DNA from 3 places in the Dyella sp. 333MFSha genome. Region 1 is predicted to be linked to each of the others. Evidence: riboswitches for the same ligand, from Rfam matches in the RefSeq annotation. Region 1 holds a riboswitch; each other region holds the start of a gene.
The links. A riboswitch is a leader RNA that binds a small molecule or an ion and turns the genes downstream of it on or off. The one in region 1 is predicted to bind cobalamin.
Positions count from the first base shown of each region.

Region 2: it holds a riboswitch for cobalamin, as region 1 does, so the genes downstream of both, BLT40_RS18000 (CoA-acylating methylmalonate-semialdehyde dehydrogenase) here and BLT40_RS12675 (TonB-dependent receptor domain-containing protein) in region 1, are expected to answer to the same signal.
Region 3: it holds a riboswitch for cobalamin, as region 1 does, so the genes downstream of both, btuB (TonB-dependent vitamin B12 receptor) here and BLT40_RS12675 (TonB-dependent receptor domain-containing protein) in region 1, are expected to answer to the same signal.

Region 1 covers NZ_FNBR01000002.1:1,208,094-1,218,086, reverse strand. Annotated here, with positions in the region: gene edd (phosphogluconate dehydratase) at 1-1,456, opposite strand, end outside; gene pgl (6-phosphogluconolactonase) at 1,526-2,227, opposite strand; gene zwf (glucose-6-phosphate dehydrogenase) at 2,224-3,696, opposite strand; gene BLT40_RS12690 (GntR family transcriptional regulator) at 3,934-4,686, shown strand; gene BLT40_RS12685 (SIS domain-containing protein) at 4,700-5,734, shown strand; gene nagA (N-acetylglucosamine-6-phosphate deacetylase) at 5,757-6,908, shown strand; cobalamin riboswitch at 6,941-7,173, shown strand; gene BLT40_RS12675 (TonB-dependent receptor domain-containing protein) at 7,328-9,223, shown strand; gene BLT40_RS12670 (efflux RND transporter permease subunit) at 9,428-9,993, shown strand, end outside.
Region 2 covers NZ_FNBR01000006.1:78,463-88,455, forward strand. Annotated here, with positions in the region: gene BLT40_RS17960 (hypothetical protein) at 52-477, shown strand; gene BLT40_RS17965 (excinuclease ABC subunit UvrA) at 541-3,174, opposite strand; gene BLT40_RS17970 (DUF2000 family protein) at 3,215-3,628, opposite strand; gene BLT40_RS17975 (Lrp/AsnC family transcriptional regulator) at 3,710-4,216, shown strand; gene BLT40_RS17980 (hypothetical protein) at 4,262-4,450, opposite strand; gene BLT40_RS17985 (LysR family transcriptional regulator) at 4,562-5,431, opposite strand; gene BLT40_RS17990 (aldo/keto reductase) at 5,522-6,517, opposite strand; gene BLT40_RS17995 (VOC family protein) at 6,626-7,009, opposite strand; cobalamin riboswitch at 7,121-7,326, shown strand; gene BLT40_RS18000 (CoA-acylating methylmalonate-semialdehyde dehydrogenase) at 7,466-8,980, shown strand; gene BLT40_RS18005 (acyl-CoA dehydrogenase family protein) at 8,992-9,993, shown strand, end outside.
Region 3 covers NZ_FNBR01000004.1:225,658-235,650, reverse strand. Annotated here, with positions in the region: gene BLT40_RS16100 (sensor histidine kinase) at 1-589, shown strand, start outside; gene BLT40_RS16095 (LytR/AlgR family response regulator transcription factor) at 586-1,302, shown strand; partial or broken gene BLT40_RS16090 (acyltransferase) at 1,387-2,463, shown strand; cobalamin riboswitch at 2,487-2,722, shown strand; gene btuB (TonB-dependent vitamin B12 receptor) at 2,845-4,722, shown strand; gene BLT40_RS16080 (hypothetical protein) at 4,751-5,332, shown strand; gene cobO (cob(I)yrinic acid a,c-diamide adenosyltransferase) at 5,359-5,961, shown strand; gene BLT40_RS16070 (cobyrinate a,c-diamide synthase) at 5,958-7,247, shown strand; gene cbiB (adenosylcobinamide-phosphate synthase CbiB) at 7,262-8,152, shown strand; gene cobD (threonine-phosphate decarboxylase CobD) at 8,145-9,125, shown strand; gene BLT40_RS16055 (cobyric acid synthase) at 9,122-9,993, shown strand, end outside.

The sequences.
Region 1 (9,993 bases):
TGCCACGCGCGCGCGGCCCCTGAAAGCGCACCACGGCGATGAAATCGCGATTGAGCTCACCGCGATCGAACGCGGCTTTGACGTCGTCCTGCTCGTCGAAGACGATCGCCGGTGCCTCGACGATCATGCGATCTTCCGGCACGGACGAGATCTTGATCACGCCGCGACCGACATTGCCCTTGAGCATGCGCAAGCCACCGTCATGACGGAACGGCTCCGCGATAGTGCGCAGTACGCCGCGGTTGCCGCTTTCCTTCGAGACCGGCTTCCAGACCAATGCGTCGCCTTCGAGAACGGGCGTGGTGCGATAGGCATCCAGGCCGCGGCCCATGATCGTGTCGACGTCGCCGTGCAGCAGGCCGGCATCGAGCAGCTGATCCATCAGGAAGCCCATGCCGCCGGCTTCGTGGAAGTGGTTCACGTCGGCGTAGCCGTTCGGATAGACGCGTGCGAGCAACGGCACGACCGCGGACAGCGCATCGAAGTCGTCCCAGCGCAGTTCCACGCCGGCCGCGCGTGCGATGGCGACGAGATGCAGCAGATGGTTGGTCGAGCCGCCCGTCGCGTGCAGTCCGATCACGCCGTTCACGATGGAGCGCTCGTCGACGATACGGCCGATCGGCAGGTATTCATCGCCCAGCGCATCGATCGCCAGCACGCGCTCCACCGTGGCGCGCGTGAGGGCGTCACGCAGCGGCGTATCCGGCGCCTCGAAGCTCGCGCCCGGCAGATGCAGGCCCATGATCTCCATCAGCATCTGGTTGGAGTTCGCGGTGCCGTAGAACGTGCAGGTACCCGACCCGTGATACGAACGCGCTTCCGCGTCGAGCAGTTCCGCGCGTGTCGCCTTGCCGGCGGCGAAGGCCTGACGGACCTTCGATTTCTCTTCGTTCGGAATACCGGACGGCATCGGACCCGACGGCACGAACGCGCTGGCGAGATGGCCGAAGCTCAGCGCGCCGATCAGCATGCCCGGCACGATCTTGTCGCAGATGCCGAGATACAGCGCGCCTTCGTACATGTCGTGCGAGAGCGATACGGCGGTCGCCATGGCGATGAGGTCGCGCGAGAACAGCGACAGCTCCATGCCCGGACGACCCTGGGTGACGCCGTCGCACATGGCCGGCACGCCACCGGCGACCTGCGCGGTGGCGCCGAAGTCTCGTGCGATCCGACGGATCAGTTCCGGGTAGCGCTCGTACGGCTGATGCGCCGAGAGCATGTCGTTGTACGAGGTGACGATGGCGATATTCGACGCGTGGCCGTTGCGCAGCGCGTCCTTGTCGTTCTCACCGCACGCGGCGAAACCGTGCGCGAGATTGCCGCACGACAGGTGATGGCGTTTGGCGCCCGTCCCGCGGGCGGCGTCGATCCTGGCGAGGTACGCGGCGCGCGAGGTGCGACTGCGCTCGACGATACGCTGCGTCACCTCGGCAACGATGGGATGAAGGGTCATGGCGTGTTCCTGAGGCTTTGACCGGGCGGTCGGTGCCGCGCGCCTGACGCGCGGCGGTTGAACGATGGATCAGGCGGCCCAGTAGACGTCCACGGGCACGCGGTCCTGCTTGAGCACGGCGGCGATCGGGAAGTCTTCACCGGCCTGAGCCCTGGCGAGCACGTCTTTCTTGTCCGCACCTTCGATGTGCAGGTAGAGCGTGCGCGTATCGAGCACGCGCGGCAGGCTGAGCGTGATGCGCGGCTCACCCGCACCGCCGGCACGCATCGAGAGCACGCTCCGCGTACCGTTGAGGTCGAGCGCTTCGGCGAGGTGGTCGCCGCCGGGGAAAAACGACGCGGTGTGGCCGTCCGGACCCATGCCGAGCACGACGACATCGAACGGCTTGCCGAGCGCGTCGACCTTCTCGCCCACGCCCTGGAGCGCGGCATCGACGTCGTCGGCATGCGCCTTGTCGAACAGCGGCAGGAAGGCGGCGACGTGCGCTTCGTGCGCGATCAGGGTGTTCCTGACCATGCGCGCATTGGAACGCTCGTTGTCTTCGTCGACCCAGCGCTCGTCGACCAGCGTGATGGTGACCTTCGACCAGTCGATCTCCTGCTCGGCGAGCACGGCGAACATGACCTTGGGCGTGCCGCCGCCGGAAACGGCGATGCTGGCCTTGCCGCGCGCCTTGATCGCGGCGTCGAGCTTGCCGGCGATGTCGCGCGCCAGCGCATCGGCGAGAGTGAGCTTATCGGCGAAATCGTGCTGATGGATCTTGGCGTTCATGCTGCGTCCTCGGCCCAGGTACGGCCATCGCGTTCAATGAGCGCCACGGCGGCGCTCGGACCCCAGGTACCCGCGGTGTACGGCTTCGGCGTATCGCCGCTGCCCTCCCAGGCTTCGAGGATGGGACCGGCCCAGTTCCATGCGGCTTCGACTTCGTCGCGGCGCATGAACAGGGTCGGGTTACCACGCACGACGTCGAGGATCAGCCGCTCGTAGGCATCGGGCTGCTGCACGCCGAACGCCGCCGCGAAACTCATGTCGAGCGGCACGTGGCGCAGGCGCAGGCCACCCGGACCCGGATGCTTGATGGTCAGCCACAGCTTGACGCCCTCGTCCGGCTGCAGACGCAGCGTCAGGCGGTTGGGCAGCAGCGGACCGTTGGTGGGATCGAAGATGGAATGCGGCAAGGCGCGGAACGTCACCACGATCTCCGAGACCCGGCTAGGAAGGCGCTTGCCGGTGCGCAGGTAGAACGGCACACCCGCCCAGCGCCAGTTACCGATCTCCGCCTTGAGGGCGACGAAGGTTTCGGTCCTGGACTGGTCGCTGCCGAGTTCGTCGAGATAGCCCGGGACGCCCTGACCTTCGGCCGCGCCGGCGCGGTACTGCCCGCGCACGGTGAGGTTGCCGGCGTTGCTGGCGTTGATCGGGCGCAGCGAACGCAGCACTTTGAGTTTTTCGTCACGCACGGCATCGGGCGCCAGCGACGAAGGCGGCTCCATGGCGAGCATGCAGACCAGCTGCAGGATGTGGTTCTGGACCATGTCGCGCAGCGCGCCGGCACGATCGTAGTAGCCCGCGCGATGACCGACGCCGACCGTCTCGGCGACGGTGATCTGCACGTGGTCGATGTGCTGGGCATTCCACAGCGGCTCGAACAGGGCGTTGCCGAAGCGCAGCGCCAGCAGGTTCTGCACCGTTTCCTTGCCGAGGTAATGATCGATCCGGTAGGTCTGCGACTCGTTGAAGACCCGGGCCACCGCGTCGTTGATCGCGTTGGCGCTTTCCAGATCGCGACCGATCGGCTTCTCCAGCACCACGCGCGAGCGCTCGCCGTTGAGACCGAGCGACCCGAGGCGCTGGCAGATGTCGGTGAAGATGTCCGGCGCGGTCGACAGGTAGAACACGCGGATGTGCTGCGCCTGCTGCTGCATCAGCGCGGCGAATTCATCCCAGCCTTCTTCCTTGCGCGCGTCGAGCGAGCGGTAGGAAACCATCTGGATGAACGCGTCCAGCTGGGCCGGAGCCACGTGGGACACGCCTTTCTCGACCGAGGAGCGGACCAGGTCGCGGTAGCCCGCATCGTCGAGGGCCTCGCGGGCCACGCCGATGAGGCGGCTGCTGGGCTGGATCTGGCCGTCCACGAAGCGATGGAACAGCGCGGGAAGAAGCTTGCGGACGGCGAGGTCGCCGGTGCCGCCGAAGATGACCAGATCGAAAGGTTCGATCGGGAGGAGATGAGCGCTCACGACAGTGGCCTGCTGGGATCGATGGGTATGCCGACGGATCGTACCAGTGACATACCAGGTCATACCAGCCCCGTACCACTCAGCGCGGCGTTTCCCGTCGCGTTTCAAGGCGATCGCGCCGCAAAAACGTTTACGGTCCTGCTTTGTATCGTGCAAACGCTTGTTTGAATCCCCCACTGGTATTCGCCGGCCTGGACAGTCTTGCCGCAGTGGTCGTTGATTGGTATCTTCTCGACCATGGAAAGCGCCCTCGTCGCCGAATACCAACGCCTGCAGTACGACCCGGCCGCCCGGCAGCCGCTGGCGTACATGCGCCTGCGTCGCGCCATCCGCAACGTGATCGAAAACGGCGAGGTGCAGGTCGGCCATGCGCTGCCCAGCGAGCGCGACCTGGCCAGGGCCCTCACCCTGTCCCGGGTCACCGTGCGCAAGGCCATCGGCGGCCTGGTCGAGGATGGTCTGCTCACGCAGCGTCATGGCGCGGGCACCTTCGTGTCCGAGCGCATCGTCAAGCCGCTGTCGCGGATGACCAGTTTCACCGAGGATCTTCGCGCCCGCGGCCTCAATCCGCGCTCGGAGTTCTTCGAACGCGCCATCGGTGAGGTCACGCCGGAAGAAGCCATGGCGATGAATCTCTCACCCGGCACCCAGGTGGTCCGGCTGCACCGCCTGCGCTACGCGGGCGACGAGCCGCTGGCGATCGAGCGCAGCGCCGTGCCGCTCAACCTGCTGCCCGACCCCAGCCTGGTCGAGGATTCCCTCTACGAAGCGCTCGACACGCTGGGCAACCGCCCGCGACGCGCGTTGCAACGCCTGCGCGCGGTGGTGCTGGGCCCTGCCCAGACCCGGCTGCTCCGGCTCGGCGCCGGCAGTGCCGGCCTGAATATCGAGCGGCGCAGCTTCCTCGACGACGGCCGCATCGTCGAGTTCACGTGTTCCTGGTATCGCGGGGACATCTACGACTTCGTCGCCGAACTGCAGAGCGACTGACGGACCCTTCTTCATGACGATCCAGCCGCAAGACACCCTGATGTACCGCGAAGCGCACGAGACCGCCGAGGTCGTCGAGCGGCAGCTTGCCCTTAACGACGCCGTGATCGGCGCCCTTGCCGAACGCCTGCGCGCGAATCCGCCGCGCATGGTGATCACCTGCGCCCGTGGCAGCTCGGATCACGCGGCCATGTACGCGAAGTACGTATTCGAAACGCAGCTGGGCGTCGTCACCGCCTCGGCCTCGCCGTCGGTCACCTCGATTTACCACGCCGCGCAGCGCCTCGATGGCGCGCTTTACGTCGCCGTATCCCAGTCGGGCAAGAGCCCGGATCTGGTCCGCAACGCCGAGGCCGCGAAGAAGGCCGGTGCGTACGTCGTGGCGCTGGTCAACGTGATCGACTCGCCGCTGGCGGACGTCGCGGACGTGGTCGTCCCGCTGCACGCGGGTCCGGAAACCAGCGTCGCCGCGACCAAGAGCTATCTCGGCGCGCTGTTCGCGATTCTGCATATCGCCGCCCGCTGGAGTGGCAAGGCCGAGATCGCCGACGCCCTTGTCGCGTTGCCCGCGCAGCTGCGCCAGGGCTGGGATGCCGACTGGTCGTCGCTGACGGAAGGCCTCGTCGATGCGCACAACCTGTTCGTGGTCGGTCGTGGCTTCGGCTTCGCCGGTGCGCTGGAAGCGGCGCTCAAGTTCAAGGAAACCTGCGGCCTGCATGCCGAAGCCTTCAGCGCGGCCGAAGTGAAACACGGCCCGATGGCGCTGGTCGGCCCGGACTTCCCGGTGCTCTTCTTCGCGCAGAACGACGACACGCTCCCGGGCGTGCTCGATGTCGCCGCCGAGTTCCGCAAGCGTGGCGCCAATGTCTGGATCGCCGCGCCGGGTGCGACGGGTGAGGGTGTGCTGCCGCTGGTCGCCACCGCACCGATCGCCGCGCCGCTGATCACGGTGCAGAGCTTCTACCGCGCCACGGCGGCGCTCGCGCTGAAGCGCGGCTTCAATCCAGACGTGCCGCCGCACCTGAATAAAGTCACCGAGACCGTCTGACCGCCACCCTCAAGGAATCGCCATGACCCTCGCCCTCGTCAACGGCCGTGTGCTTACCGACAACGGATTCCAGAGCGGCTTTGCCGTGCTGGTCGACGATGGAAAGATCACCGGACTGGCGCTGCCGTCCGATCCGCGCGTGCGCGCGGCGGAGCGCCATGACCTCGGCGGTCGCACCTTGCTGCCCGGCTTCATCGACTGCCAGGTCAACGGCGGCGGCGGCGTGTTGTTCAACGATTCACCGACGGTCGACGCGATCCGCACGATCGGCGAGGCACACGCGAGATTCGGCACCACGGGTTTTCTGCCCACGCTGATCAGTGACGACGCGGACGTCATGGCGAAAGCCATCGATGCCGTGAACGACGCGGTCGCCCAGGGCGTGCCGGGCGTGCTCGGCATCCATCTGGAAGGCCCGTTCATCGCACCCGAGCGCAAGGGCGTGCACGACCCGGCCAAGTTTCGCATCGCCGATGCCGACGATGTCGCGATGGTCGCGCGGCGCCACGGCGGCGTGACCCTGCTGACGCTGGCTCCCGAGCGCGCTTCCGCGGAAGTACTCCAGCAGCTGGTCGCCAACGGCGTCATCGTGGCCGCGGGCCACACGGCCGCCGACTACGAGACCACGCGCCATGCACTGGCGACGGGCGTGCGCGGCTTCACCCATCTGTTCAACGCGATGACACCCTTCACCAGCCGCGAGCCTGGCGTCGTCGGTGCCGCGCTCGAAGACCAGGCCAGCTGGTGCGGTCTGATCGTCGACGGCCACCACGTGCACCCGACCTCGCTGCGTGTCGCCATCGCGGCGAAGGCGCCACGGAAGATGATGCTGGTCACCGACGCGATGCCGCCCGTGGGGTCGGACAATCCGAACTTCGTGCTCAAGGGCGAAACCATCACCGTGCGCGACGGCGTCTGCCAGACGGCGGACGGCACGCTGGCCGGCTCCGCGCTGGACATGGCCACGGCCGTGCGCAATACGGTCGACATGGTTGGCGTGGCCTACGACGAAGCCGCGCGCATGGCGTCGACGTATCCGGCCGCGTTCCTCGGCCTCGGCGCCACCCACGGTCATATCGCCGCCGGTTACCGCGCCGACTTCGTCGTGATGGACGAGACCCATACGGTGATCGAAACCTGGATCGGCGGCGAGCGCGTTTACGCCGCAGGCTGATCGGGCGGTCGTGACAGCGCCCCACCCTCCGGTTAAAGTCGCGGGGTTCGGGTGTCCCCGGGGCGTCGCGCCACGGGGATGAAACGGGAAGCCGGTGCGCCGCCTCTGCGGCAAGGCCGGCACTGCCCCCGCAACGGTAAGCGCCCGGGGTCGTCACGGCCCCTCGGACACGGCTTCAGCCACTGCGACAGCGGGAAGGCGCCGGTCCGACACCCCCTCGGGGACGGCGTGAGTCCGGAGACCGGCCCGACGACGCGCCCCGTGAGCCATCCCGGGGCGTCGTCCCGTTTCGGGCGATTCGCGGAGGGCGAATCCGGACAGTCATCCGGGTTCCGCCCGTGTGCCGTTCGCCGTATGTCCTCCTCGCGCGCCCTTTGAGCTACGCATTGCCGCGCTATGCGGCGGAGGAAGACCGTTCCATGAAGAAGACCCTGCTCGCGGCAGCCCTGCTGTCGTCGATCGCCGCTGCCCACGCGGCCGACGCCCCTGACGCCCTCGATCCCGTGATCGTCACCGCGACCCGCACGGCCACGCCGCTGGACGAGGTACTCGCCCCGGTGACCGTGATCACCCACGAAGACATCGAGCGTCTGCAGCCGCGTAACGTCCAGGACCTGCTCGCCGGCCTGCCCGGCGTGGTCATGGCCAACACCGGCGGTATCGGCCAGCAGACCTCGCTGTTCATGCGTGGCAGCAACTCCTCGCACACGCTGGTCCTCGTGGACGGTGTCCGTGTGGGTACCGTGGGCGCGGGTCTGCCGGCTTACGAGCAGCTGCCGGTCGAGCAGATCGACCACATCGAGGTCGTCCGCGGTCCGCGCTCGAGCCTTTACGGGTCCGACGCGATCGGCGGCGTCATCCAGATCTTCACCCGCCACGGCCAGGCCGGCGAAGCGCCCACCCCGAGCCTCTCGGTCACCGGCGGCAGCCACGGCTACACCGCCGGCCAGGTCGGCGTGTCGGGCGGCACGACCCACGGCTGGTACAACGCCAGCCTCGGCGGCCAGTACACCTCGGGCATCAACGCCTGCCGCATCGGCGCGGGCACGGCGTTCAAGGGCTGCTTCACCGACGAGCCGGACCATGACGCCTATCGCACGTACAACGGCGCACTGTCGGGCGGTTACCGCTGGGACGACGGCACCGAGCTCACCGGCAGCTGGCTGCGCAGCAAGGGCGATATCGAATACGACGGCGACTACCAGAACCTGACCCGACGCTCGCAGCAGGTCGCCGGCGCGAAGCTGGCTTTCGACGTGCTGTCCGCATGGCGCATGTCGGTCAGTCTGGGCCAGAACCAGGACCGCGCCGACAACTACCTCAACGGCGCCGACAAGGGCTATTACGACGCAGACTTCAACTACGTCACCGGTGCCGACAAGCTGCGCGTGGGATATCTGTACTCTAAGCGCAATCAGGGTTCCTGGCAGAACGACTTCACGCTGGCCCCGGGCCAGACGCTGAGCGCCGGCGTCGACTACCAGCAGGAAAAGCTGAGCAGCGACACGGAATACCTCAAGGACACCCGCAACAATACGGGCGTGTTCGCGCTGTACCAGGGCGTGTTCGGCCCGCATGAGATCCAGCTGTCGGCCCGCCACGACCACAACACCCAGTTCGGCAACCACACGACCGGCTCGGCCGCCTATGGCTTCCGTTTCGACAACGGCATGAAGGTCACGGCCTCTTATGGCACCGCCTTCCACGCGCCGACCTTCAACGACGAGTACTACCCGTATGGCGTGCCCACGGTGAACCTCAAGCCGGAGAAGTCGCGCACCGCCGAGATCGGCCTGTCGGGTCGTCCGGGCATCTGGAACTGGGCCGTCAATGCCTACCAGAGCCAGGTCGACGACCTGATCGGCTACGACGCGAACTTCCTGCCGGTCAACGTCAGCAAGGCCCGCCTGCGCGGCCTCGAAGGCCAGGTGGGCGCGGACGTCGATGGCTGGCACGTGCGCGGCTACCTGACGCTGCAGCAGCCGCTGGACCGGGACAGCGGGTTCGAGAAGGACAACATGCTGGCCCGCCGTCCGCGTCGCACCGGTCGCGTGGATCTGGACAAGGACCTGGGCGCGCTGACGCTGGGTGGCTCGGTCTACGCCTCGGGTTACAGCTACGACGATGCGGCCAATACGACGCGTCTGGGTGGCTACACGACCGCGGATCTGCGTGCCACCTGGCACCTGGACGATGCCTGGAGCGTGCAGGGCCGGGTCGCGAACGTGGCGGACAAGCGGTACGAGACGGCGGCGTATTACAACCAGCTGGGGCGGACCTACTATGTGACCGTGCGGTTCTCGCCCGTACGCTGAGGGAGCACCGTGTAGGAGCGCGCCTGCGCGCGATGTTTCACGGCATCGCGCGCAGGCGCGCTCCTCCCCCTTGCGCCGGGTTCTGGCAAACGCCGCACCCCTGCCTTCCGGCAGGGCCCCCACTAAAGGCACACGCCACGGACCGGCGCGGACGTCATAAAGTCCCCGGGCGCGGGTATGCTTCCCGCGATCACAGGAAGTGTCGTGAACGTTTTTGCACCTTTCATTCGCCGGCCGATCGGAACCTCGCTGCTTGCGGCGGGGCTCGTGCTGTGCGGCTCCATCGCCTACATGCTGCTCGGCGTGGCGGCCCTGCCGTCCATCGAAGTGCCCGCCGTCTTCATCCAGACGCAGATGCCCGGTGCGAACGCGCAGACGATGGCCTCGACCATCATCGCCCCCCTGGAGCGCCACCTCGGCCAGATCCCGGGCGTGGACCAGATGTATTCCAACAGCTCGGAAGGCAGCGGCTTCGTCCGTCTGCGTTTCAGCATGGACCGCTCCACCGATGCCGCCGCCCGCGACGTGCAGGCCGCGATCAACGCGTCCGCCGCCGACCTGCCGGCCGGCATGCCCAGCCCCCCGCAGTACTTCAAGTTCGACACCGGCCAGATTCCCGTCCTGCTGGTCTCGTTCACCTCGAAGTCGCTGCCGCCGGACAAGCTCTACGACGTTGTCGATACCCTGATCCGGCCCGCGGTGGCGCAGATCGATGGCGTGTCGCGCGTACAGGTCTTTGGCGGGACCCCGCACGCCGTGCGCGTGGAGCT
Region 2 (9,993 bases), on a different contig from region 1:
CATACGGCAGGGGCCCTGACGGGCTTGAGAAGAGAAGGGGGGGGAAGCCAAATGACAATCCAGACGTTCGCACGGGCGGCGGGGGTCGCCCTGGTCCTCGTTATCGCCAGTAACGCGGCGGTCGCTCGCTCCGAGGACGACACACCACCCGAGTCCATCTGCTCGGTGCTCGGCACCGCCGCCCGCTACCTCAACACGACGGTGACCGTCCGTGGCGTGGCCAGCAGCGAGGGCAAGACGACGACGCTGTCCGATGCGCAGTGCAAGGGCGCGGTGGACCTCGCCATGGACGACAAGTCCGCGGGTAAGCGGGATGTGTCCTCGTTCCGACGCACGGTGAGCAATAAAGGCACCCGTGCCGATGCCACGGTGTTCGGACGCTTCAAGGCGACTGGCGACGCGCAGCATCCGTATGCCATCGACGTGTACAGCGTGCGTGACGTGAGCGAACTGCCGGCGGTTGCCGAGGGGAGCTGAGGGCAGCTCCCGCGGGGGCAGTGCATGGTCGTCGATGGGGCCTGTTCCTGTCGGCGACGCCGTTTACCCGAGTACCCGAGCCAGATAAGGCGCCGTACGGCTCGTCGTCTCGCTGGCGACCAGCCGCGGCGGCCCGCAGGCGACAATCTTGCCGCCCTCGTCACCCGCGCCGGGACCGACGTCGATCACCCAGTCGGCTCCGGCGACCACGCGCATCTCGTGTTCGACGACGACCACCGTATTGCCGGCCGCCACCAGCCCCTGCAACTGCGCCACCAGCTTGTCCACATCGGACGGATGCAGCCCGGTGGTCGGCTCGTCCAGCACGTAAAGATTGCTCCCGCGCTGCGACCGCTGCAGTTCCGTAGCCAGCTTGATCCGCTGCGCCTCGCCGCCGGATAGTTCCGTGGCGGGTTGTCCGAGGCGCAGGTAGCCAAGCCCGATGTCGTAGAGAAGCGACAGCGGCTTCATCACCGCCGGCTCGTCGACGAAAAACTCGCAGGCTTCCTCGACCGTCAGTCGCAGCACGTCGGCGATGTTCTTGCCGTTCCACTGCACTTTCAGCGTGGCCTCGTTGTAGCGCGCACCGTGGCACGCGGGGCAGGGTGCATAGACGCTGGGCATGAATAGCAGCTCGACGCTGACGAATCCCTCGCCCTCGCAGGTTTCGCAGCGCCCCTTCGCCACGTTGAACGAAAAGCGCCCGGCGTCGTAACGTTTCGCCCTGGCCGCCTTTGTCGCGGCAAACAACTTGCGCACGTGGTCGAAGAGTCCGGTATACGTCGCGAGGTTGGAGCGCGGCGTGCGCCCGATCGGCTTCTGGTCGACCTGGACCAGTCGCGTGATGGCGTCGGCGCCCTTGTGGATACGACCGCCGGTCTTCGTGATGACGCTGGGTGCCGTGTCATCGCCTTCGTCCTCCGGGGCGGGCAGCTCATGGCCCAAATGCTCACTGACCAGCTCCACCAGCGCCTGGCTGACCAGACTGGACTTGCCCGAGCCGGAAATGCCGGTGACCGCGGTAAACAGACCGATGGGGAAGGCGGCATCCAGATTATGGAGGTTGTTGCGCGTGATGCCGCGGAGCTCGAGCCAGCGCGATGCCGGGCGAGGTGACCGCTCAAGAGGCCGCTCGTGACCGAACAGATAACGCGCGGTACGCGACAGCGCCACGTCGGCGAGACCATCGGGAGGACCGCTGTAGAGAATCTCGCCGCCGCGCTCGCCTGCATCCGGGCCGACGTCGACCAGCCAGTCAGCGCGACGCATGACGTCCATGTCGTGCTCGACGACGAAGATCGTGTTGCCCGATCGCTTCAGTTGCTCCAGTGCGGTAAGCAAGGCTTCCCCATCCGCCGGGTGAAGGCCGGCCGACGGTTCGTCGAGCACGTAGACGACGCCGAACAGGTTCGATCGGATCTGCGTGGCCAGGCGCAGCCGCTGCAACTCGCCCGGTGACAGTGTGGGACTCGATCGGTCCATCGACAGGTAGCCAAGGCCGAGTGCCTGGAGCGTACCCACGCGGGCAACGAGATCCTGTGCGATGCGCTGAGCAGCGATACGTTTTTCCTCGGACAGATTGGGGGTGCGCCGCACGTCCGATGACCCGTCGTGCGCGGCGCCGCCGGCGGCTACGCGCTTCGCATTCGCGCGCTTGCCCGCGGCGCGGCTGCGTGTCGTCGACTCGGCCAAATCGTCGAACCGCCCCTCGGCTGCCGGTTTCAACGTATCGACCAGGGCATCGAATGACAACGCGGACAGGCTGCCGATGTCCAGCCCTGCGAAAGTCACGGACAACGACTCGCGCTTCAGGCGCTTGCCATCGCAGACAGGACAGACGCTGCCGATCATGTAGCGCGACACGCGTTTCTTCATGAGCGGACTTTGCGTCGTGCTGAAGGTGTGCAGCACGTAACGCCGCGCACCCATGTACGTGCCCATGTAGCTGGGTTCGGTCTTTCGCTTCAGTGCCGCACGGGTTTCCGCTGGCGTGAAGCCGGCATAGACCGGGACCGTCGGGGTTTCCTCGGTGAACAGAATCCAGTCGCGCTGCTTCTTCGGCAGGTCCTTCCAGGGCACGTCCACGTCGTAGCCGAGGGTGACCAGAATGTCGCGCAGGTTCTGGCCGTGCCATGCCGGTGGCCATGACGCGATGGCGCGTTCGCGCAGGGTCAGCGTGGGATCCGGCACCATCGACGCCTCCGTCACCTCGTACACGCGGCCCAGGCCGTGGCAGTGCGGGCAGGCACCTTGCGGCGTGTTGGGCGAGAAATCCTCTGCGTACAACATCGCCTGGCCGGCGGGGTACGAGCCCGCACGCGAGTAAAGCATGCGCACGAGACTCGACAGCGTAGTGACGCTGCCCACCGATGAGCGTGCTCCGGGCGTGCCGCGCTGCTGCTGCAATGCCACCGCGGGCGGCAGCCCCTCGATTTCGTCGACGTCCGGCACGCCGACCTGGTCGATCAGGCGTCGCGCATAAGGCGCCACCGACTCGAAGTAGCGTCGCTGCGCTTCCGCGTACAGCGTCCCGAAAGCGAGTGACGACTTGCCCGATCCCGACACCCCGGAGAACACGACGAGCGAGTCGCGAGGGATCACGACGTCGATGTTCTTGAGGTTGTGCTCGCGTGCGCCACGTACACGCACGAAGCCATGGAGGTCGGTCGAAGAGGGCGGGGATCTACGCTTGGTCATCTAGGGATTATCGCAGCCCTGGCTTGCGGTTCCCGTGAAATCACGTGTGCAGAGGCACGCCCTTGGTGGCTTTCTCGATCGCCTTGCGAGGTCCGCGTAACGCGATGCCGACGAGGTTGGGTGCATCGGCGTCTTCCGCGAGGAAGGCTTCGCGGTTGGCCGCGTCGTGTCCAGTGGAGAACATCGCCTCGACATAGATCGCGCGGGTCACGTCGCGTTCGATGGCGACGCGATGCGCATGGGCGAGCTGCGTCGCATCGGCACCGAACACGAGCATCGGCTGCCCGAGCAGGCGCGCGTAGTGACGTCCGGCCGCATCGATGTATGGCTCGCCCATGGCATCTGCCGCCGCTCCGGCGATGCCGGTGGCCAGGAAGGCGGTGACGTTGAGCTTCTGCCATGTCAGCAAGTCGCTGCGGACGAGGATGGCGACGCGGGTGTCGAAGGTGGTCATGTCGAAGGTTCTTCGCAGTCTGTTAGGCTGATTCAGTAAAACGCCGAATGTTATTCGGCGAAAGGGCGACAGGCTGCCATGATGAAAAAAACGAAAGCCATTCCGGGCGAGACCCCCGACGCGGTCCGGCTCGACGCGATCGACCGAAAATTATTAGGCGCGCTCTCCGCCGATGCCACGCTGAGCTACGCGGAGCTGGCCGAACGGCTGCATCTCTCCGCACCCGCGCTGCATGAGCGGGTGAAGCGGCTGCGCAGGGATGGGGTCATCAAGGCCACAGTAGCTGTGCTCGATGGAGTGAAGGTCGGGCGTCCGTTGCTGACCTTCGTCCACGTGGATACGACCAGCTGGGCGGTGACACGCCAGCTGCTGGCGCTGCAGGCCTTTCCCGAGGTGGAGGAAATCCACACCGTGACGGGAGAGAGCGCGATGTTGCTGAAGGTGCGGACGGCCGATACGCGGGGGCTCGAGCACCTGCTGGAGCGGATTCACGCGATGGAGGGATTCAAGGGGACGCGGAGCTATATCGCTCTGTCGACGTATCTGGAGCGGGGACCGAGTGCGGAGGAGGCTTCCGGGGCGACATAAAAAAACCCCGCGGTGCGGGGTTTCTGACGCCGATTTACGGGAGGCTCAGCGATCGCGTCGCGCGCGAACCTTGATCCGCTGCATCCGGCGCTGCTGCATCATGTTGAACCAGAAGGCCGTCTCCGTCACGACGCCAGCGGCGACGAGCAGCAACGTCCCTGTGACCGAACCGGCAAGAAAGAACACGACGGCCAGGGCGAACAAGGCGGCGAGGACGAGATGACGTTGGCTCATGGGTGACTCCTGCTTGCTGCGCGGCCCCGGGACCCGGGCGCGGCCTGATTCGATCCTCGGCTACCTACGAGATGGTGTCAATCGCGGAAACGTCAAGGGATTGTGGGCGATTCAGCCACGATAACGTAGCGCATCCACCAGCAGGGTCAGTGCGGGGGAAGTCTGCCGCCGGTTCGGGTAGTAAAGGTGGTAGCCCGGAAACGGGTCGCACCAGTTCTCCAGGACGCGCACCAGTCGTCCGGCCTCGATATGCGGCAGGACGACGTCCTCGGGCACCCAGGCCAGACCAAGGCCCGCCAGGGTCGCCCGGAGAATGTGGTTCATCCCGTTGAGTACCAGCTGGCCCTCGACGCGGACCTTCACCTCCCGCCCGTTCTTCTCGAAGTCCCAGGCGTACAGCCCGCCGTAAGTCGGCAGGCGCAGATTGATGCAGTTGTGACCCGTCAGATCCTGCGGCGTTTTCGGTCGCTTACGCTGCGCGAAATAGCCCGGTGTCGCCACGACCGCCATACGCATCGGCGGCCCGACGCATACGGCGATCATGTCCTTCGCCAGGTGCTCGCCAAGACGGATGCCGATGTCGTAGCGCTCGGCCACGATGTCGATCAGGCCGTAATTCACGCTCAGCTCGACGTGAATATCCGGGTACCGGGGGAGGAACGTCTCGAGCGTCGGCATAACGATCGACTGCGCGGCGTGCTCGGCGGTGGTGATTCGCAGATTGCCGGCGGGCCGCTCACGCAGCTCCCCCAGCGCCTCGATCTCGGCTTCGATTTCGTCGAAACGCGGACCGACCGAACCGATCAGCCGCTCACCGGCTTCGGTGGGTGACACGCTACGTGTGGTGCGCGTCAGCAGGCGCACACCCAGCCGAGCTTCGAGGGCACGGATGGTGTGGCTGAGAGCGGACTGCGAGGTGCCGAGTTTCGCCGCGGCCCGCGTGAAACTGCGTTCACGGGCCACGGCGAGAAACGCCATCATGTCGTAGATGTCTTTACGCACGCTTTGCGGTGTTCCCGGTGAGTTCCTGTCGGATCGTAGCACCGGGGGGACCGTCGTCCAGTTCGCGGGTCAACGGCCGATCATGGCCTGCAGATGCGGCGGGTAGCGACCGCCCTCGACCTTGACCGCGGCGGCGGCTTCCTCGATGCCAGCCAGGTCGTCCGCGCTGAGCAACAGTGCATCCGCGCCGAGGTTTTCCTTCAGGCGATGCAGCTTGGTGGTGCCGGGAATGGGCACGATCCACGGCTTACGGGCGAGCAGCCAGGCCAGGGCGATCTGCGCCGGCGTGGCGTTTTTGCCGTCGGCGATGGTCTTGATGACCTCGACGAGGGCTTCGTTGGCGGCCATCGCTTCCGGTGCGAAGCGCGGCAGCGCCTTGCGGAAGTCGTTGTCTCCGATCTTCGTGTCCTTATTCATGGCACCGGTGAGGAAGCCCTTGCCCAGCGGGCTATACGCCACCAGACCAATGCCGAGTTCTTCACAGGCATCGAGAATGCCGTTGGTCTCCACATCACGGGTCCACAGCGAGTACTCGTTCTGCAGCGCCGTGACAGGCTGCACGGTATAAGCGCGACGCAGCGTCTGCGCGCTGGGCTCGGACATGCCGAAGTGCTTCACCTTGCCTTCCTGGATGAGATCCTTCACCGCACCGGCGACGTCTTCGATCGGCACGTTCGGGTCTACGCGGTGCTGATAGAGCAGATCGATCTGCTCGATGCCCAGACGCTTGAGCGAACCCTCGGCGGCCTTGCGGATGTTTTCCGGTCGGCTGTCCAGACCCGTCTGCTTGTTCGTTTCCGGATCGAACGCAAAGCCGAACTTCGTCGCGATGACGACTTGGTCGCGCATCGGCGCGAGGGCTTTACCGACGATTTCCTCGTTGGTGAACGGGCCATAGACCTCGGCCGTGTCGAAGAAATCGACGCCCAGGTCCACCGCCTCGCGGATGAGCTTGACTGACTCGTCGCTGCTCAGCGCGTGGCTATAGCTGAAATTGAGGCCCATGCAGCCAAAGCCGAGGGCTGAGACTTCCAGGCCGCTTTTACCGAGAACGCGCTTTTTCATGGTGATCTCCAGAAGGTAGCCATGACGCCATGCTACCGACCGGGGGTTCAGCGATTAAGTGGGATAAACCGCTTGAGCCTATGCGGGCAGTTCATCAATGATCTTCCATCAGCTGGCGTGAAACACCGCCTCGATGTTGTGGCCATCCGGATCCAGGACGAAGGCGCCGTAATAGCCTTCGTGGTAATGCGAGCGAGGACCGGGTGGCCCGTTGTCCCTCGCGCCCGCATCCAGCGCTGTCTGGTGGAAGAGGCGTACGAGCTGTTGCGAACTCACCCGAAAGGCGACGTGTACCGGTGGGTCATTCGGTTCGCCCTTGTAGATCCAGAAATCCGGCTTGCCGTTCTCGCCGAACCCCGCCACATCGGTGCGCCCCGTTTTCGACGCGGGGAAGTGCACGATCAGTTCGTAGCCGATGGACGCCAGTACGGTGGTGTAGAACTGCTTGCTGCGCTCGAAGTCGCTGACGGTGGCGCCGGTGTGGTCGATCATGGGGATCTCCTGAGCGTGGAACGGCTGATCCGCGCAGCTTAGTCGGAATCCGTGGCGGCATCCAAGGCGCCTTTACTGCATCGCAGCGTGTCGCTCGCCGCGTCGCCGCCTACACTCCCGCTGGCCACAGGTGTCCTGCCGCCGCCATTCCGGTGCGCAGGGTGAAACGGGAAGCCGGTCCGATGCCGGCGCTGCCCCCGCAACGGTAGGCGAGAAAACCCGACTCAGAACCACTGCGGCAACGCGGGAAGGTGTCGGGGTGATGCGGATCGCATCGCTCGCAAGCCCGGAGACCGGCCCGTGGTGGGCACCGCTTGCGGTGTCTTCCTCGGGTGTTGCGGTGGGCAACCGGACGAGCTGGCTCGATGCGGCGTCCGCGGCCTCGAACCGACTTGTCTCGCTCACGCACGCCCGGTTTCGCGGGTGAGCGATATGGAGACAAGCATCATGAACGAGATGAATCGTGCCGCGACCGATGTCGCGACCGTCAAACTGCTGATCGACGGTGAGTTCGTCGAGTCCGCGACCACACAATGGCGCGACGTGATCAACCCGGCGACGCAGGTCGTCCTGGCACGTGTGCCCTTCGCCACATCCCGGGAGGTGGATGCGGCCGTCGCCGCCGCCCGGCGCGCGTTCGCCACCTGGCGCAAGACGCCCATCGGGACGCGGGCCCGCATCTTCCTCAGGTACCAGCAACTGATCCGCGAACACATGGCGGAACTGGCGGCGATCCTCACGGCGGAGCAGGGCAAGACACTGCCGGACGCCGAAGGCGACGTGTTCCGTGGCCTCGAGGTGGTGGAGCACGCGGCCGCCATCGGCAATCTGCAAGTCGGCGAGCTGGCCAACAACGTGGCCGGTGGCGTGGACACGTACACACTGCTGCAGCCGCTGGGTGTCTGCGCCGGTATCACGCCGTTCAACTTTCCCGCGATGATCCCGCTGTGGATGTTTCCGATGGCCATCGCCACGGGAAACACCTTCGTGCTGAAGCCGTCGGAGCAGGACCCGATGGTCACCATGCGGCTGGTCGAGCTGGCGCAGGAGGCGGGCATTCCCAGAGGCGTGCTCAACGTTGTGCACGGGGGCGAGGAGGTGGTCAACGCCATCTGCGATCACGTCGACATCAAGGCGGTGTCTTTCGTCGGATCGACGAAGGTCGGTACGCACGTTTATCACCGTGCATCACAAGCCGGTAAGCGCGTGCAGTGCATGATGGGGGCGAAAAATCACGCTGTCGTTCTGCCCGACGCCAACAAGGAGCAGACGCTCAATGCCATGGTCGGTGCCGCCTTCGGTGCGGCCGGGCAGCGTTGCATGGCGGCATCGACGGCGGTGCTGGTCGGTAACGCGCGGGAGTGGATTCCCGACATCGTCGCCAGAGCGCAGGCGCTGAGGGTCAACGCAGGCAGCGAAGCGGGCACCGATGTCGGTCCACTGATCTCATCCGCAGCGCGTGAGCGCGTGGAGAGCCTGATCGACGCCGGTGTGGCGCAGGGGGCGACGCTGGAGCTCGACGGTCGCGGCTTTCGCGTGCCGGGTTACGACGAGGGCAACTTCGTGGGGCCGACGATTTTCTCGGGCGTGAAGCCTGGCATGCGTATCTACGACGAAGAGATCTTCGGGCCCGTGCTGGTCGTCCTCACGGTCGACACGCTGGACGAAGCGATCGACCTGGTCAACGCCAATCCCAACGGAAACGGTACGGCCGTGTTTACGCAGAGCGGTGCGGCTGCCCGTCGCTTTCAGGAAGACATCGATGTGGGGCAGGTCGGTATCAACGTACCGATCCCGGTGCCGGTGCCGCTGTTCTCGTTCACGGGATCGCGTGCGTCCAAACTCGGCGACCTGGGCCCTTACGGCAAGCAGGCGGTCATGTTCTACACGCAGACCAAGACGATCACGTCGCGCTGGTTCGACGATGACACGCGTGGCCACGGCGTCAATACGACGATCAGCCTCAAGTGATGGCGGCCGTCATGGATATTCCTGTGATGGGGCAAGGTTTCGGCTTCAGCGACGAGCAGATGGCGTTTCGCGAGGCGGCGCGCGATTTCGCGGCATCCGAACTGGCGCCGCGTGCGGCGCACTGGGACGCCGAGAGCATCTTTCCGCGTGAGGCCATCGGCAAGGCGGGCGAACTGGGTTTCTGCGGCCTGTATGTCGACGAAGCGGCCGGCGGCAGCGGGCTGACCCGGCTGGATGCGGCGATCGTGTTTGAAGAACTCGCCGCCGCCGATCCATCCACCGCGGCGTTCATCAGTATCCACAACATGGCGACGTGGATGCTGGCGACGCATGCACGTTCTTCGTTGCGTGCCGAATGGGGTCCGCCGCTGTGCAGCGGGGCGAAGCTTGCGTCGTACTGCCTGACCGAGCCGGGCGCCGGTTCCGATGCGGCGTCTCTGCAGACGCGCGCCGTGCGTGATGGTGACGCGTACGTGCTCCATGGCAGCAAGGCCTTCATCTCGGGAGCCGGTGCCACCGACATGCTCGTGGTCATGGCCCGCACGGGGGGCGAGGGTGCGCGTGGTATCAGTGCGTTCGCCGTACCCGCCGACGCCGAAGGCATTACGTATGGGCGTAAGGAGGACAAGCTCGGCTGGAACAGTCAGCCCACGCGGGGCATCACGTTCGACGGCGTTCGTGTCCCGGCGGCGAACCTTCTGGGCGAAGAGGGTGAAGGGTTTCGGATTGCCATGAAGGGTCTGGACGGTGGGCGGATCAATATCAGCGCCTGTTCACTCGGTGCCGCACAGGGTGCACTGGACGCCGCGCGGCGTTATCTCGGTGAGCGGCGGCAGTTCGGGCGCAAGCTGGGCGAGTTCCAGGCCTTGCAGTTCAAGCTGGCCGATATGGCGACCCAGCTGGTCGCCGCTCGACAGATGGTGCACACGGCAGCGCGCAAGCTCGACGCACGCAGTCATGACGCCACGGTGTGGTGCGCCATGGCCAAGCGCTTCGCCACCGATGCGGGATTC
Region 3 (9,993 bases), on a different contig from region 1:
GTTGCGTGCCTTGCGCTACCAGCTGCAGCCACACTTCCTTTTCAACACGCTGAATGCGATCTCGGCCCTGGTACGCGACGATCGTAAGCGCGATGCCACGCGCATGATCGCCCGCCTGGGCGATTTTCTTCGCGCGACGCTGGAGCAGTCGCCCGGGCACGAAGTGACGGTCGCGGACGAGATCGCCTTTACCTCTACCTACCTGGATATCGAGAAGGCGCGGCTGGGCGACCGGCTGCGCGTGAACATTCACACCGGTCCGGACACGCTCGATGCGCAGGTGCCCTACCTCCTGCTGCAGCCGCTGGTCGAGAACGCCATCCGGCATGGCATCGCACCCCGCCGTGAGGGCGGCCGGATCGACATTCGTGTCGAGCGTGACGGAGGAACACTTCGCGTGTGGGTCGATAACGATCGCTTCGACGGGCCTTCAGCAGGAGGGCAGGGCGTGGGTCTGACGAATGTACGTGCCCGCCTCGATGTGCTCTATCCCGGCAATCACCTGCTGGAAGCTGGCCCTCGCGGCGATCGGTGGCGCACGGCGGTCACCTTGCCCGTGCGCTCTGCCGTCATGCGGACAACCGCATGATTCGCATCGCCGTCGTCGATGACGAGCCCCTCGCTCGCAGGGGCGTGCAGGTCCGCCTTAATGCGGAGCCCGACGTTATCGTCGTCGCCGAGGCGGCGGATGGTCAGGCGCTGGCCGCCATGCGTCGAACCGATGTGGATCTCGCGATCGTCGATGTCCAGATGCCTGGCCTGACCGGTATCGATGCCCTGGCGGCCATACCGCCTCCCGACCGACCGTTGGCGATCCTGTTGACCGCGCACGACTGCTTCGCTCTCCGTGCCTTTGAACTGGGCGCGGTGGATTACCTGCTGAAGCCCATCGATGATGAACGCTTCGCCGAAGCGATTGAACGGGCTCGTCGACAACTCGGCAGGGCGGTGACCACGACAACGAGGCAGGCCGAACGCTTCGCCATTCGCATCGGCGCCCGCATTCACTACGTCGCTGCGGACGAGGTCGAGTGGATCGAGGCCGACGGCGATTACGCGGCGCTGCATGTACGCGGCGAACGGTATCTGCTCCGCGAAACCCTGCATACGCTGTCCAGGCGACTCGACCCGCTGCGCTTTCTCCGGGTGCACCGCTCGGCCATCGTTCGGGTGGATCAGGTCGCCGAACTCCTGCCACGGTCCAACCGCGACGCGGTGGTTCGATTGAAAGATGGTGCGACGCTGCGCGCAAGTCGTACCTATATCGATGCCCTGCTCGCCGCGTTGCACCGCGGGCAATGAGCGCGCCCGCGAATCGCCATAAACGCGCCGTGCATCCGCCCGGACGCGCCCGCACATTGACGTGACACCCAGGGGATCCCACGCATGAACCGCACTCCCGGCCTCGACACGCTGCGCGCGATCGCCATCGCCTGGGTGATGTTGTTTCACAGTTATCTGGTCGGCGGCCTCGGCGAGGGCTTCAGCAAGCTGGAATGGTCGGGGTGGATAGGCGTCGACCTGTTCTTCGTGCTGAGCGGCTACCTCATCGGCACGCAGGTGCTGAAGTCCCTGAAGACCACCGGAAGACTCGATTTCCCTGGCTTCTACCGGCGCCGTTTCGTACGGATATTTCCTGCGTTCATCGTCGTGCTGGCGATGTATGCGTTATGGCCGGCATGGCGAGAAACGCCGGGTATGCAGCCGTTGTGGCAATTTCCGACGTTTACCTTCAACCTGTTGTTCGACAACGGCGACAACTATGCGTTCTCCCACGTGTGGTCGCTATGCGTGGAAGAACACTTCTATCTCGTCTTTCCCTTGCTGGCCTTCGCGCTGACGCGCAAACCCGCTCTGTGGAAGTTCATCACCGTATGCGTCGCGGTGGTCGCCGGCGGCCTCCTGTTGCGGGCGTGGCTGTGGTCCGATTTGCTGGGACCGGCTCGTGATACGGACATCAGTGCGGGCCTGGTCTATCTCCGTTACCTCTATTACCCCACGTGGCCGCGCCTGGATGGGCTCGTCGCCGGTGTCGCCCTGGCGGCGTGCGGGGTGTATCGCCCGCAGTGGATGGCATGGATCCATGCGCGCGGGGGCTGGGTGCTCGGCGCCGCCACCGTTCTCCTTGGCGTCTGTCTGGTCCTTTTCGACGGTGCACGCCCCCTGTTCTGGCCCTGCGTCATCGGCTACCCCCTGCTGTCGCTGGCGATGGGTGGCTTCGTCGCCGCCTTCAGCGGCCCGACCGTCTTCGCAAGGCTGCGGGTGCCCGGTGCCGGATGGCTGGCCGCCGCTTCGTACAGCCTCTATCTCTGCCACAAAGGCGTTTTTCATCTGACGGAGGGGCTGCTCGGTGACGGTCTGGCCGGTCATCGCTTCGTCCGTTTCGCCATCTATGCGTCCGCGACCCTGGCTGGCGGTGCGCTGCTTCACTATGGTGTCGAGCGCCCGTTCCTGCGCTGGCGCGACCGCCGCGTTCATGCTTCGGATACACTACCGCCGCCCAAGGTGATTCCCGGCGTCGCAGCCGGGGATTGAAACGGGAATCCGGTGACCCGCGCGATCCACGAGGTCCGCGTCATTCCGGAGCTGCCCCCGCAACGGTAGGCGAGCCAAAGGTCTGCATGAAGCCACTGTGCCCCGAAAGGCATGGGAAGGCGCCGACCGGCAGGGATTCTCCCTGCGCTCGCAAGCCCGGAGACCGGCCTTCGAGGTAACACCGGACAGGCGGAGGGCCATGTCGTGGGTGGCCGGCCGGCCTTCCGCCATCGGCGATCCCCGCTACCGTCTCCCTGTCTCTCGCCATTCATGCCGCGCGGATGGGCGCGGTAGTGCAGGAGTCACCACGTGTCGCTTCGTATTTCCACCCTCGCGGTCGCCATCGCGATGGCATGCCTCGTTCCCGCCGCGGCCTTCGCCGATGACACCTCCACCGACCTCGACAAGGTGGTGGTCACCGCGAGCCGGACCGAGCAGACCCAGGCGCAGGTGCTGTCCGCCTCCACGGTGATCGACCGTGCCGGGATCGAGCGGCTGCAGCCGCGCTCGCTGGCCGACCTGCTGCGTGCGACGCCCGGTGTGTCCATCGCCAATAACGGCGGCCCGGGCAAGTCGACCTCCGTCTTCATGCGCGGCACCGAGTCCGACCACGTGCTAGTGCTGATCGATGGCGTGAAGGTAGGTTCAGCGACCTCCGGTACGGCGGCCTTCCAGGATATTCCGGTCGACCAGATCGAGCGCATCGAAATCGTCCGTGGCCCGTTCTCCAGTCTCTATGGCTCGGACGCGCTGGGCGGCGTCATCCAGATCTTCACCCGTCGTCCGGAAGGCAGCTTCGTGCCGAACTTCTCCGTCGGCGGCGGCAGCTACGACACCTTGCGCGGCTCGGCCGGCTTCAGCGGACGCGGCGCGAACGGCTGGTACGCGGTGGAAGCGAACCACGACCAGACCGACGGCATCAACGCATGCCGCGGCCGCCCCAGCCCGGGCGGCGGCGGTTGCTACACCTACGAGCCGGACAAGGACGGTTACCGCAACAATGCGCTGTCGCTGAAGGGCGGATGGCGCTTCGACGAGCAGTGGGACGCCGACGTCAATGCCATGCGCACCGAAGGCGCCAACCATTACGACGGCACCAGCAGCAACTTCGCCGACTCGTCGACGCAGGTCGTTGGCGGCCGTCTGCGCTATACGCCGTCGAAGGACGTGAAATTCACCCTCAACCTCGGTCGCAGCGGTGACTTCTCGACCGACTACGAGAACGGCGTCTACGCCGATACGTTCAACACGCATCGCGACGTCGCCTCGGTGCAGGCGGACCTCGGTCACGTCGGTGGGGACGCAGGCCAGACCACGCTCGGTTACGACTGGCAGCGCGATCGCGTCGTCGGCAGTACCGACTACTTCGTCGATGCGCGTCGCAACCACGCGATTTTCGGCCAGTGGCTGCAGGCATTCGGCGACAGCTCGATCCAGGCCAGTCTGCGCCGTGACGAGAACAGCCAGTTCGGCGGCAAGACCACCGGCAGCCTGCAGTACGGCTACATGCTGACGAAGGACCTGCGTGTCACCGGCAGCTACGGCACCGCGTTCAAGGCACCGACGTTCAACGACCTGTACTACCCCGACTACGGCAATCCGGACCTCCGCCCGGAAACGTCCCGCAACTGGGAGCTGGGGCTGCGCGGCACGCCCACGTGGGGTAACTGGTCGATCAATGCCTTCCAGAATCACATCGACAACCTCATCGTCTTCGACTCGAGCCTGACCGGTCCGCTGTTCCCGTTTGGCGGCGCGAACAATATCGACCGCGCACGGATCCGTGGCGTGGAGCTGGCAGCCGACACCACCGTCGCCGACTGGCGCCTCTCGGGTAACGCGACGTGGCTGCAGCCGGAAGACGATAGCGACGACGACAGCAAGGGCAACCTGTTGCCACGACGTGCCCGCCGTACCGCGAATATCGACGTCGACCGCTCGTTCGGCGCGCTGAGCGTCGGTGCCAGTGTGTTCGCCTCGGGCTATCGCTATGACGACTCGACCAACCTGCACCGGCTGGGTGGCTACGCGCTGACCGATCTGCGCATCGCGTACGCCTTCGCGCCGGCGTGGTCGGTGGAGCTGGCCGGCAAGAATGTCTTCGATCGCCACTACGAGACCGCGCGTTACTTCAATCAGCTGGGTCGCAACTACATGCTCACGTTCCGTTACCAGCCCCGCTCGTAATCCGTCCCCCCGTACGAGGTACGCCCCGATGAAACCCCTGTCACGTCCGTTGTTTGTCGCCATGTCGGCATGGTTCGCGCTGATCATGATCGCCACGCGTTTTCATCACTTCGGCGATGTACTGCATCTTCCCGACGCGTCGATGGCGTTGTTCTTCCTCGGGGGTATCTACCTGCGAAAGCACCTGGCCTTCGTGGCCTTCGTCGTCCTGGCCGTGCTGATCGACTGGGTCTCGATCAGCTACGCGGGCGTGAGCGACTTCTGCATCACGGTGGCCTATTCGTTCATGCCGCTGGCGTACGCCGTGCTCTGGTACGGCGGCCGCCTGGTGGCACCGCGTTTCGACGGTTCACTGGCATCGCATGCGATGGTTTTCGCGGCATTGCTGGTCTGCGCCACGGTCTCGTACGCCATATCCAATGGTGCGTTCTACTGGCTGGGTGGCCGTTACACCGATACCAACATGACCCAGTACGTCCAGCGCTTCATGCAATGGGCGCCGCTCTTCGTGCGTGCCGCCGCGGCGTATGTGCTGGTGGCTCAGGTGGTCCAGGCGGCGGTCTGGCGCTTCGCACCGCGGGCACGGGACGCCCGTACCACCCACGCATGAGCGGCGACACCACGCCATGGAGTGACATGGACGAGGAGGCTCGTCATCGCGACCGCATGCGCCGGAAGAAGGAGCTGATCGACCGGCGTATCGCGAAAGCGACCATCGATCGCGGCGTGCTCGTGGTCAACACCGGCAACGGCAAGGGAAAGAGCTCGTCCGGATTCGGTATGCTGGCGCGGTCGCTCGGCCATGGCTTTCGTTGTGGCGTCGTCCAGTTCATCAAGGGCAGTTTTTCCACCGGCGAGGAGGCATTCTTCCGCATGTTCGAAGACGGTCCGCTCGATTACCACGTGATGGGCGAAGGCTATACGTGGGAGACACAGGACAAGGCGCGCGACATCGCGGCGGCCATGGCCGCGTGGGATGTCGCCGAGCGCATGCTCGCCGACCCGGCATACGATTTCATCCTGCTCGACGAGCTGAACATCGCGCTGGTGAAGCAATACATCCCGCTCGATCGCGTGCTCGACGCCTGCCGGGCGCGACCCGAACGACAGCATGTGGTGATCACGGGCCGTGGCGCGCCGGACGCGCTCGTCGAACTGGCGGATACCGTGACCGAGATGCGCGTCGTGAAACACGCCTACCAGGCGGGTATCCGCGCGCAGAAGGGCATCGAACTGTGAGCCGTTCGTGTCCCGCGCTGCTGGTCTCGGCACCTGCGTCGGGGCAGGGCAAGACCAGTGTGACGGCGGCGCTGGCGCGTGCGCAGGCGCGTGCGGGTCGCAAGGTACGCGTCTTCAAGACCGGACCCGATTTTCTCGACCCGATGATCCTCCAGCGCGCATCCGGCGCTCCGGTTTACCAGCTCGACACCTGGATGGGTGGCGAAGACGACGTTCGCGCGCGACTCCATGCCGCGGCGGAGGAGGCGGACCTGATCCTCGTCGAGGGCGTGATGGGCCTGTTCGACGGACGCCCGTCGAGCGCGGATCTGGCCCAGCGATTCGGTTTGCCCGTTCTTGCCGTGATCGATGGCAGTGCCATGGCGCAGACGTTCGGTGCGCTGGCGCATGGACTGGCCAGTTATCGCGACGGGCTCATCGTGCACGGCGTGATCGCCAACCGTGTCGGCAGCGCTTACCACGCCACCTTGCTGCGCGAGAGCCTGCCGCCTGCGCTTACCTGGTACGGCGCGCTCCCGCGCGATGCGGCCATGGGTCTGCCCGAGCGGCATCTCGGTCTCGTGTCCGCCTCGGAACTGGCGGATCTCGATGCGCGGCTGGATGCGCTGGCCGACGCGTTGCCCGTCGAGGCGGTGGGCCAGCTGCCACCCGCGGTCGTTTTCCAGGCACCAGCCGACCGACATTCCACGCGGCGGCTGGACGGCCGCCGCATCGCCATCGCCTGCGACGAAGCATTCGCCTTCGTGTACCCGGCCAATCTCGACGTGCTGCGTGACGCCGGCGCGGATCTGATCTTCTTCAGTCCGCTGGCGGGTGACGCCTTGCCCCCGTGCGATGCGATCTGGCTTCCGGGGGGCTATCCCGAATTGCACCTCGACACGCTGACGACCCGTGACGATCTGCGCCGCGATCTGCACGCGCATGTCGATGCCGGACGCCCCCTGCTGGCGGAGTGCGGCGGTCTGCTCTATGCCCTCGACCGGCTCACCGACACGCATGGCCGTACAGCCAGCATGGCTGGGCTGATCGCCGGAGACGCGACGATGCAGCCGCGCATGGCGGCGCTCGGGATGCAGTCGGTCGATCTGCCCGAAGGGCTCCTGCGCGGTCATTCGTTCCACTATGCGAAGGCGACGATCGCCACTACGGCGCTGGCGATGGCGAGCAACCCGAATGGCGGGCCCACCGCCGAGGCGGTCTACCGCCGTGGGCGCATGACCGCCAGCTTCGTGCACTTTTATTTCCCATCGAATATCGACGCCGCGCTGCGTCTTTTCCTGCCGTGACCACCGCCTTCGCGATGCTCGCGGCGCTGCTGCTCGATGCATGGTGGGGTGAGCCACGACGCGCGCACCCGCTGGTCGGCTTCGGCCATCTCGCGCAATGGATCGAGCGACAGCTTTATGCCGGTCGCCGCCCCCGGGGGATCCTGGCCTGGTGCCTGGCGGTGCTTCCGCTGGTCGGACTGCTCGCCCTGATCCGATACGGGGTGCCCACCGCGCCCGGGTTTGTCATCGATACAGTGGTGCTGTATCTCGCCGTGGGTCGGCGCAGCCTCGCGGAGCACGCGTTGCCCGTCGCCGATGCGCTGAGCGCGGCAGATATCGGTGCGGCGCGGCAGGCGGTCGGTCGCATGGTCAGCCGCGATACGGAGGCCCTGGATGCCTCGCGTGTTGCCGCCGCCGCGACGGAATCCGTCCTCGAGAACGGACACGACGCCGTCTTCGGTGCGCTGTTCTGGTTTCTGTTGCTGGGCGCGCCGGGCGTGCTGGTGTTCCGTCTGGCGAATACGCTGGATGCGATGTGGGGCTACCGGACGCCGCGCTATCTGCGCTTCGGCTGGGCGGCGGCGCGCATCGACGACGTGCTCGGGTTCATCCCCGCAAGGCTCACCGCGCTGACGTATGCGCTGGCGGGCGAATTCACGACGGCACGTCGTTGCTGGGCGACGCAGGCACCGTTGTGGGACAGCCCCAACGCCGGCCCGGTGATGGCCGCCGGTGCGGGCGCGCTGAACGTGCAACTGGGTGGGCCCGCGCCGTACCACGGTCAGTGGGAAGACCGTCCTGTCCTCGGCACAGGAGATGCGCCCGACGCCACCTCGATACGACGCGCCCTGCGTCTCGTCGACCGAGGCGTAGCGATCTGGATCGGTCTCGCACTCGTGGCTGGAGTAGCCACGCATGCTTGAGCACGGCGGACGTCTGGCTCGTGCGGTGACACAGCACGGCATTCCACGCGAACGCTGGCTCGATCTGTCGACGGGTATCAGCCCGTACGCCTATCCCGTGCCCGCCGTACCAGCCGTGGCATGGCACCGGTTGCCCGAGGACGACGACGGGCTCATGCACGCGGCCCGCGCCTGCTACGCGGCGCCGCATCTTCTGGCCGTTCCCGGCTCGCAGGCGGCGATCATGGCGTTGCCGCGCATGCGGCCACGCTCGCGTGTGGGCGTGATCTCGCCGGGCTACAACGAGCATGCGCATGCGTGGCGGCAACACGGTCACGACGTCCGCGAGTGTCCGGCGGATGCCTTGTTCGAACGCGCCGCCGACTTCGACGTGATCGTGCTGATTCATCCCAATAACCCTGGCGGCGACCGGTTCCGTCGCGAGGCGCTGCTCGCGTTGCACGCATCGCTCGCGTCGCGCGGTGGCTGGTTGATCGTCGACGAGGCGTTCATCGACACGCGACCGGACGGCACGCTGTGCGCCGCGGCATGCGACGGTCTGATCGTCTTGCGCTCGGTGGGTAAGTTCTTCGGCCTCGCCGGCGTGCGCGCGGGGTTTGTCGCGTCGTCGCCGGGCCTGCTGGAGGCGCTGCGTGAATGTCTGGGGCCGTGGACGCTGAGCGGGCCGACGCGCCACGTCGTGAAGGCGGCGCTGACCGACGTCGACTGGCAGATCGCCATGCGCGCGCGGCTGCACGAGGACAGTGCGCGGCTGGTCGCATTGCTGACGAAGCACGGACTGCGTCCCGACGGTGGCTGCGATCTCTTTCAGTATTGTCGCCACCCCGACGCCGCTCGTCTCCACGACGCCCTCGCGGCGCGTGCCATCCTTACCCGCCGCTTCGACGATCCGCCGGCGCTGCGTTTCGGCCTGCCAGGCGACGAGGCTGGCTTCGATCGCCTGGATGTGGCACTGACCGAGGTGCTGGCTTGAGCGCGCGCGTACTCATGGTGCAGGGTTGCACGTCCGACGCGGGCAAGAGCACCGTCGTCGCCGCGCTGTGCCGCTGGCTGCGCCGCCGCGGTGTCGCGGTCGCGCCGTTCAAGCCGCAGAACATGGCATTGAATTCAGCCGTCACGGTCGATGGCGGCGAGATCGGTCGCGCACAGGCGGTGCAGGCGCAGGCGGCGGGCGTCATGCCGCATACCGATTTCAACCCCGTGCTGCTCAAGCCGAACAGCGACACCGGTGCGCAGGTGATCGTCCACGGACACCCCGTCGGCAACATGGACGCCGTCGGCTATCACGCGTACAAACGTGTCGCGATGGACGCGGTGCTCGCGTCGCATGCGCGACTCGCCGATGCCTATGCGGCGATCGTCGTCGAAGGTGCCGGGAGCCCCGCCGAGATCAACCTGCGCGATCGCGATATCGCCAATATGGGGTACGCCGAGGCGGTCGACTGTCCTGTCATTCTGGTGGCCGACATCGATCGTGGCGGCGTCTTCGCCCATCTCGTCGGCACGCTGGCTTTGCTGTCGGAGAGCGAACGTAACCGCGTGGCGGGCTTCGTCATCAATCGCTTTCGCGGCGATACCGCGCTGCTCCAGCCCGGTCTCGACTGGCTGGAGCGTGAAACAGGCAAGCCGGTACTGGGCGTCCTGCCCTATCTTCACGGCATGGTGCTGGAAGCCGAAGACGCCTTGCCGCGGGACCGGGTGCGTCGCGAGCACGCGCGCCTGCGTGTGGCCGTGCCCGCGCTTCCACGGATCAGCAATCACACCGATCTGGACGCGCTGCGCCTGCATCCCGATGTGGCATGTGTCTTCGTCGGTCCGGGCGAGAGCTTTCCGGCATGCGA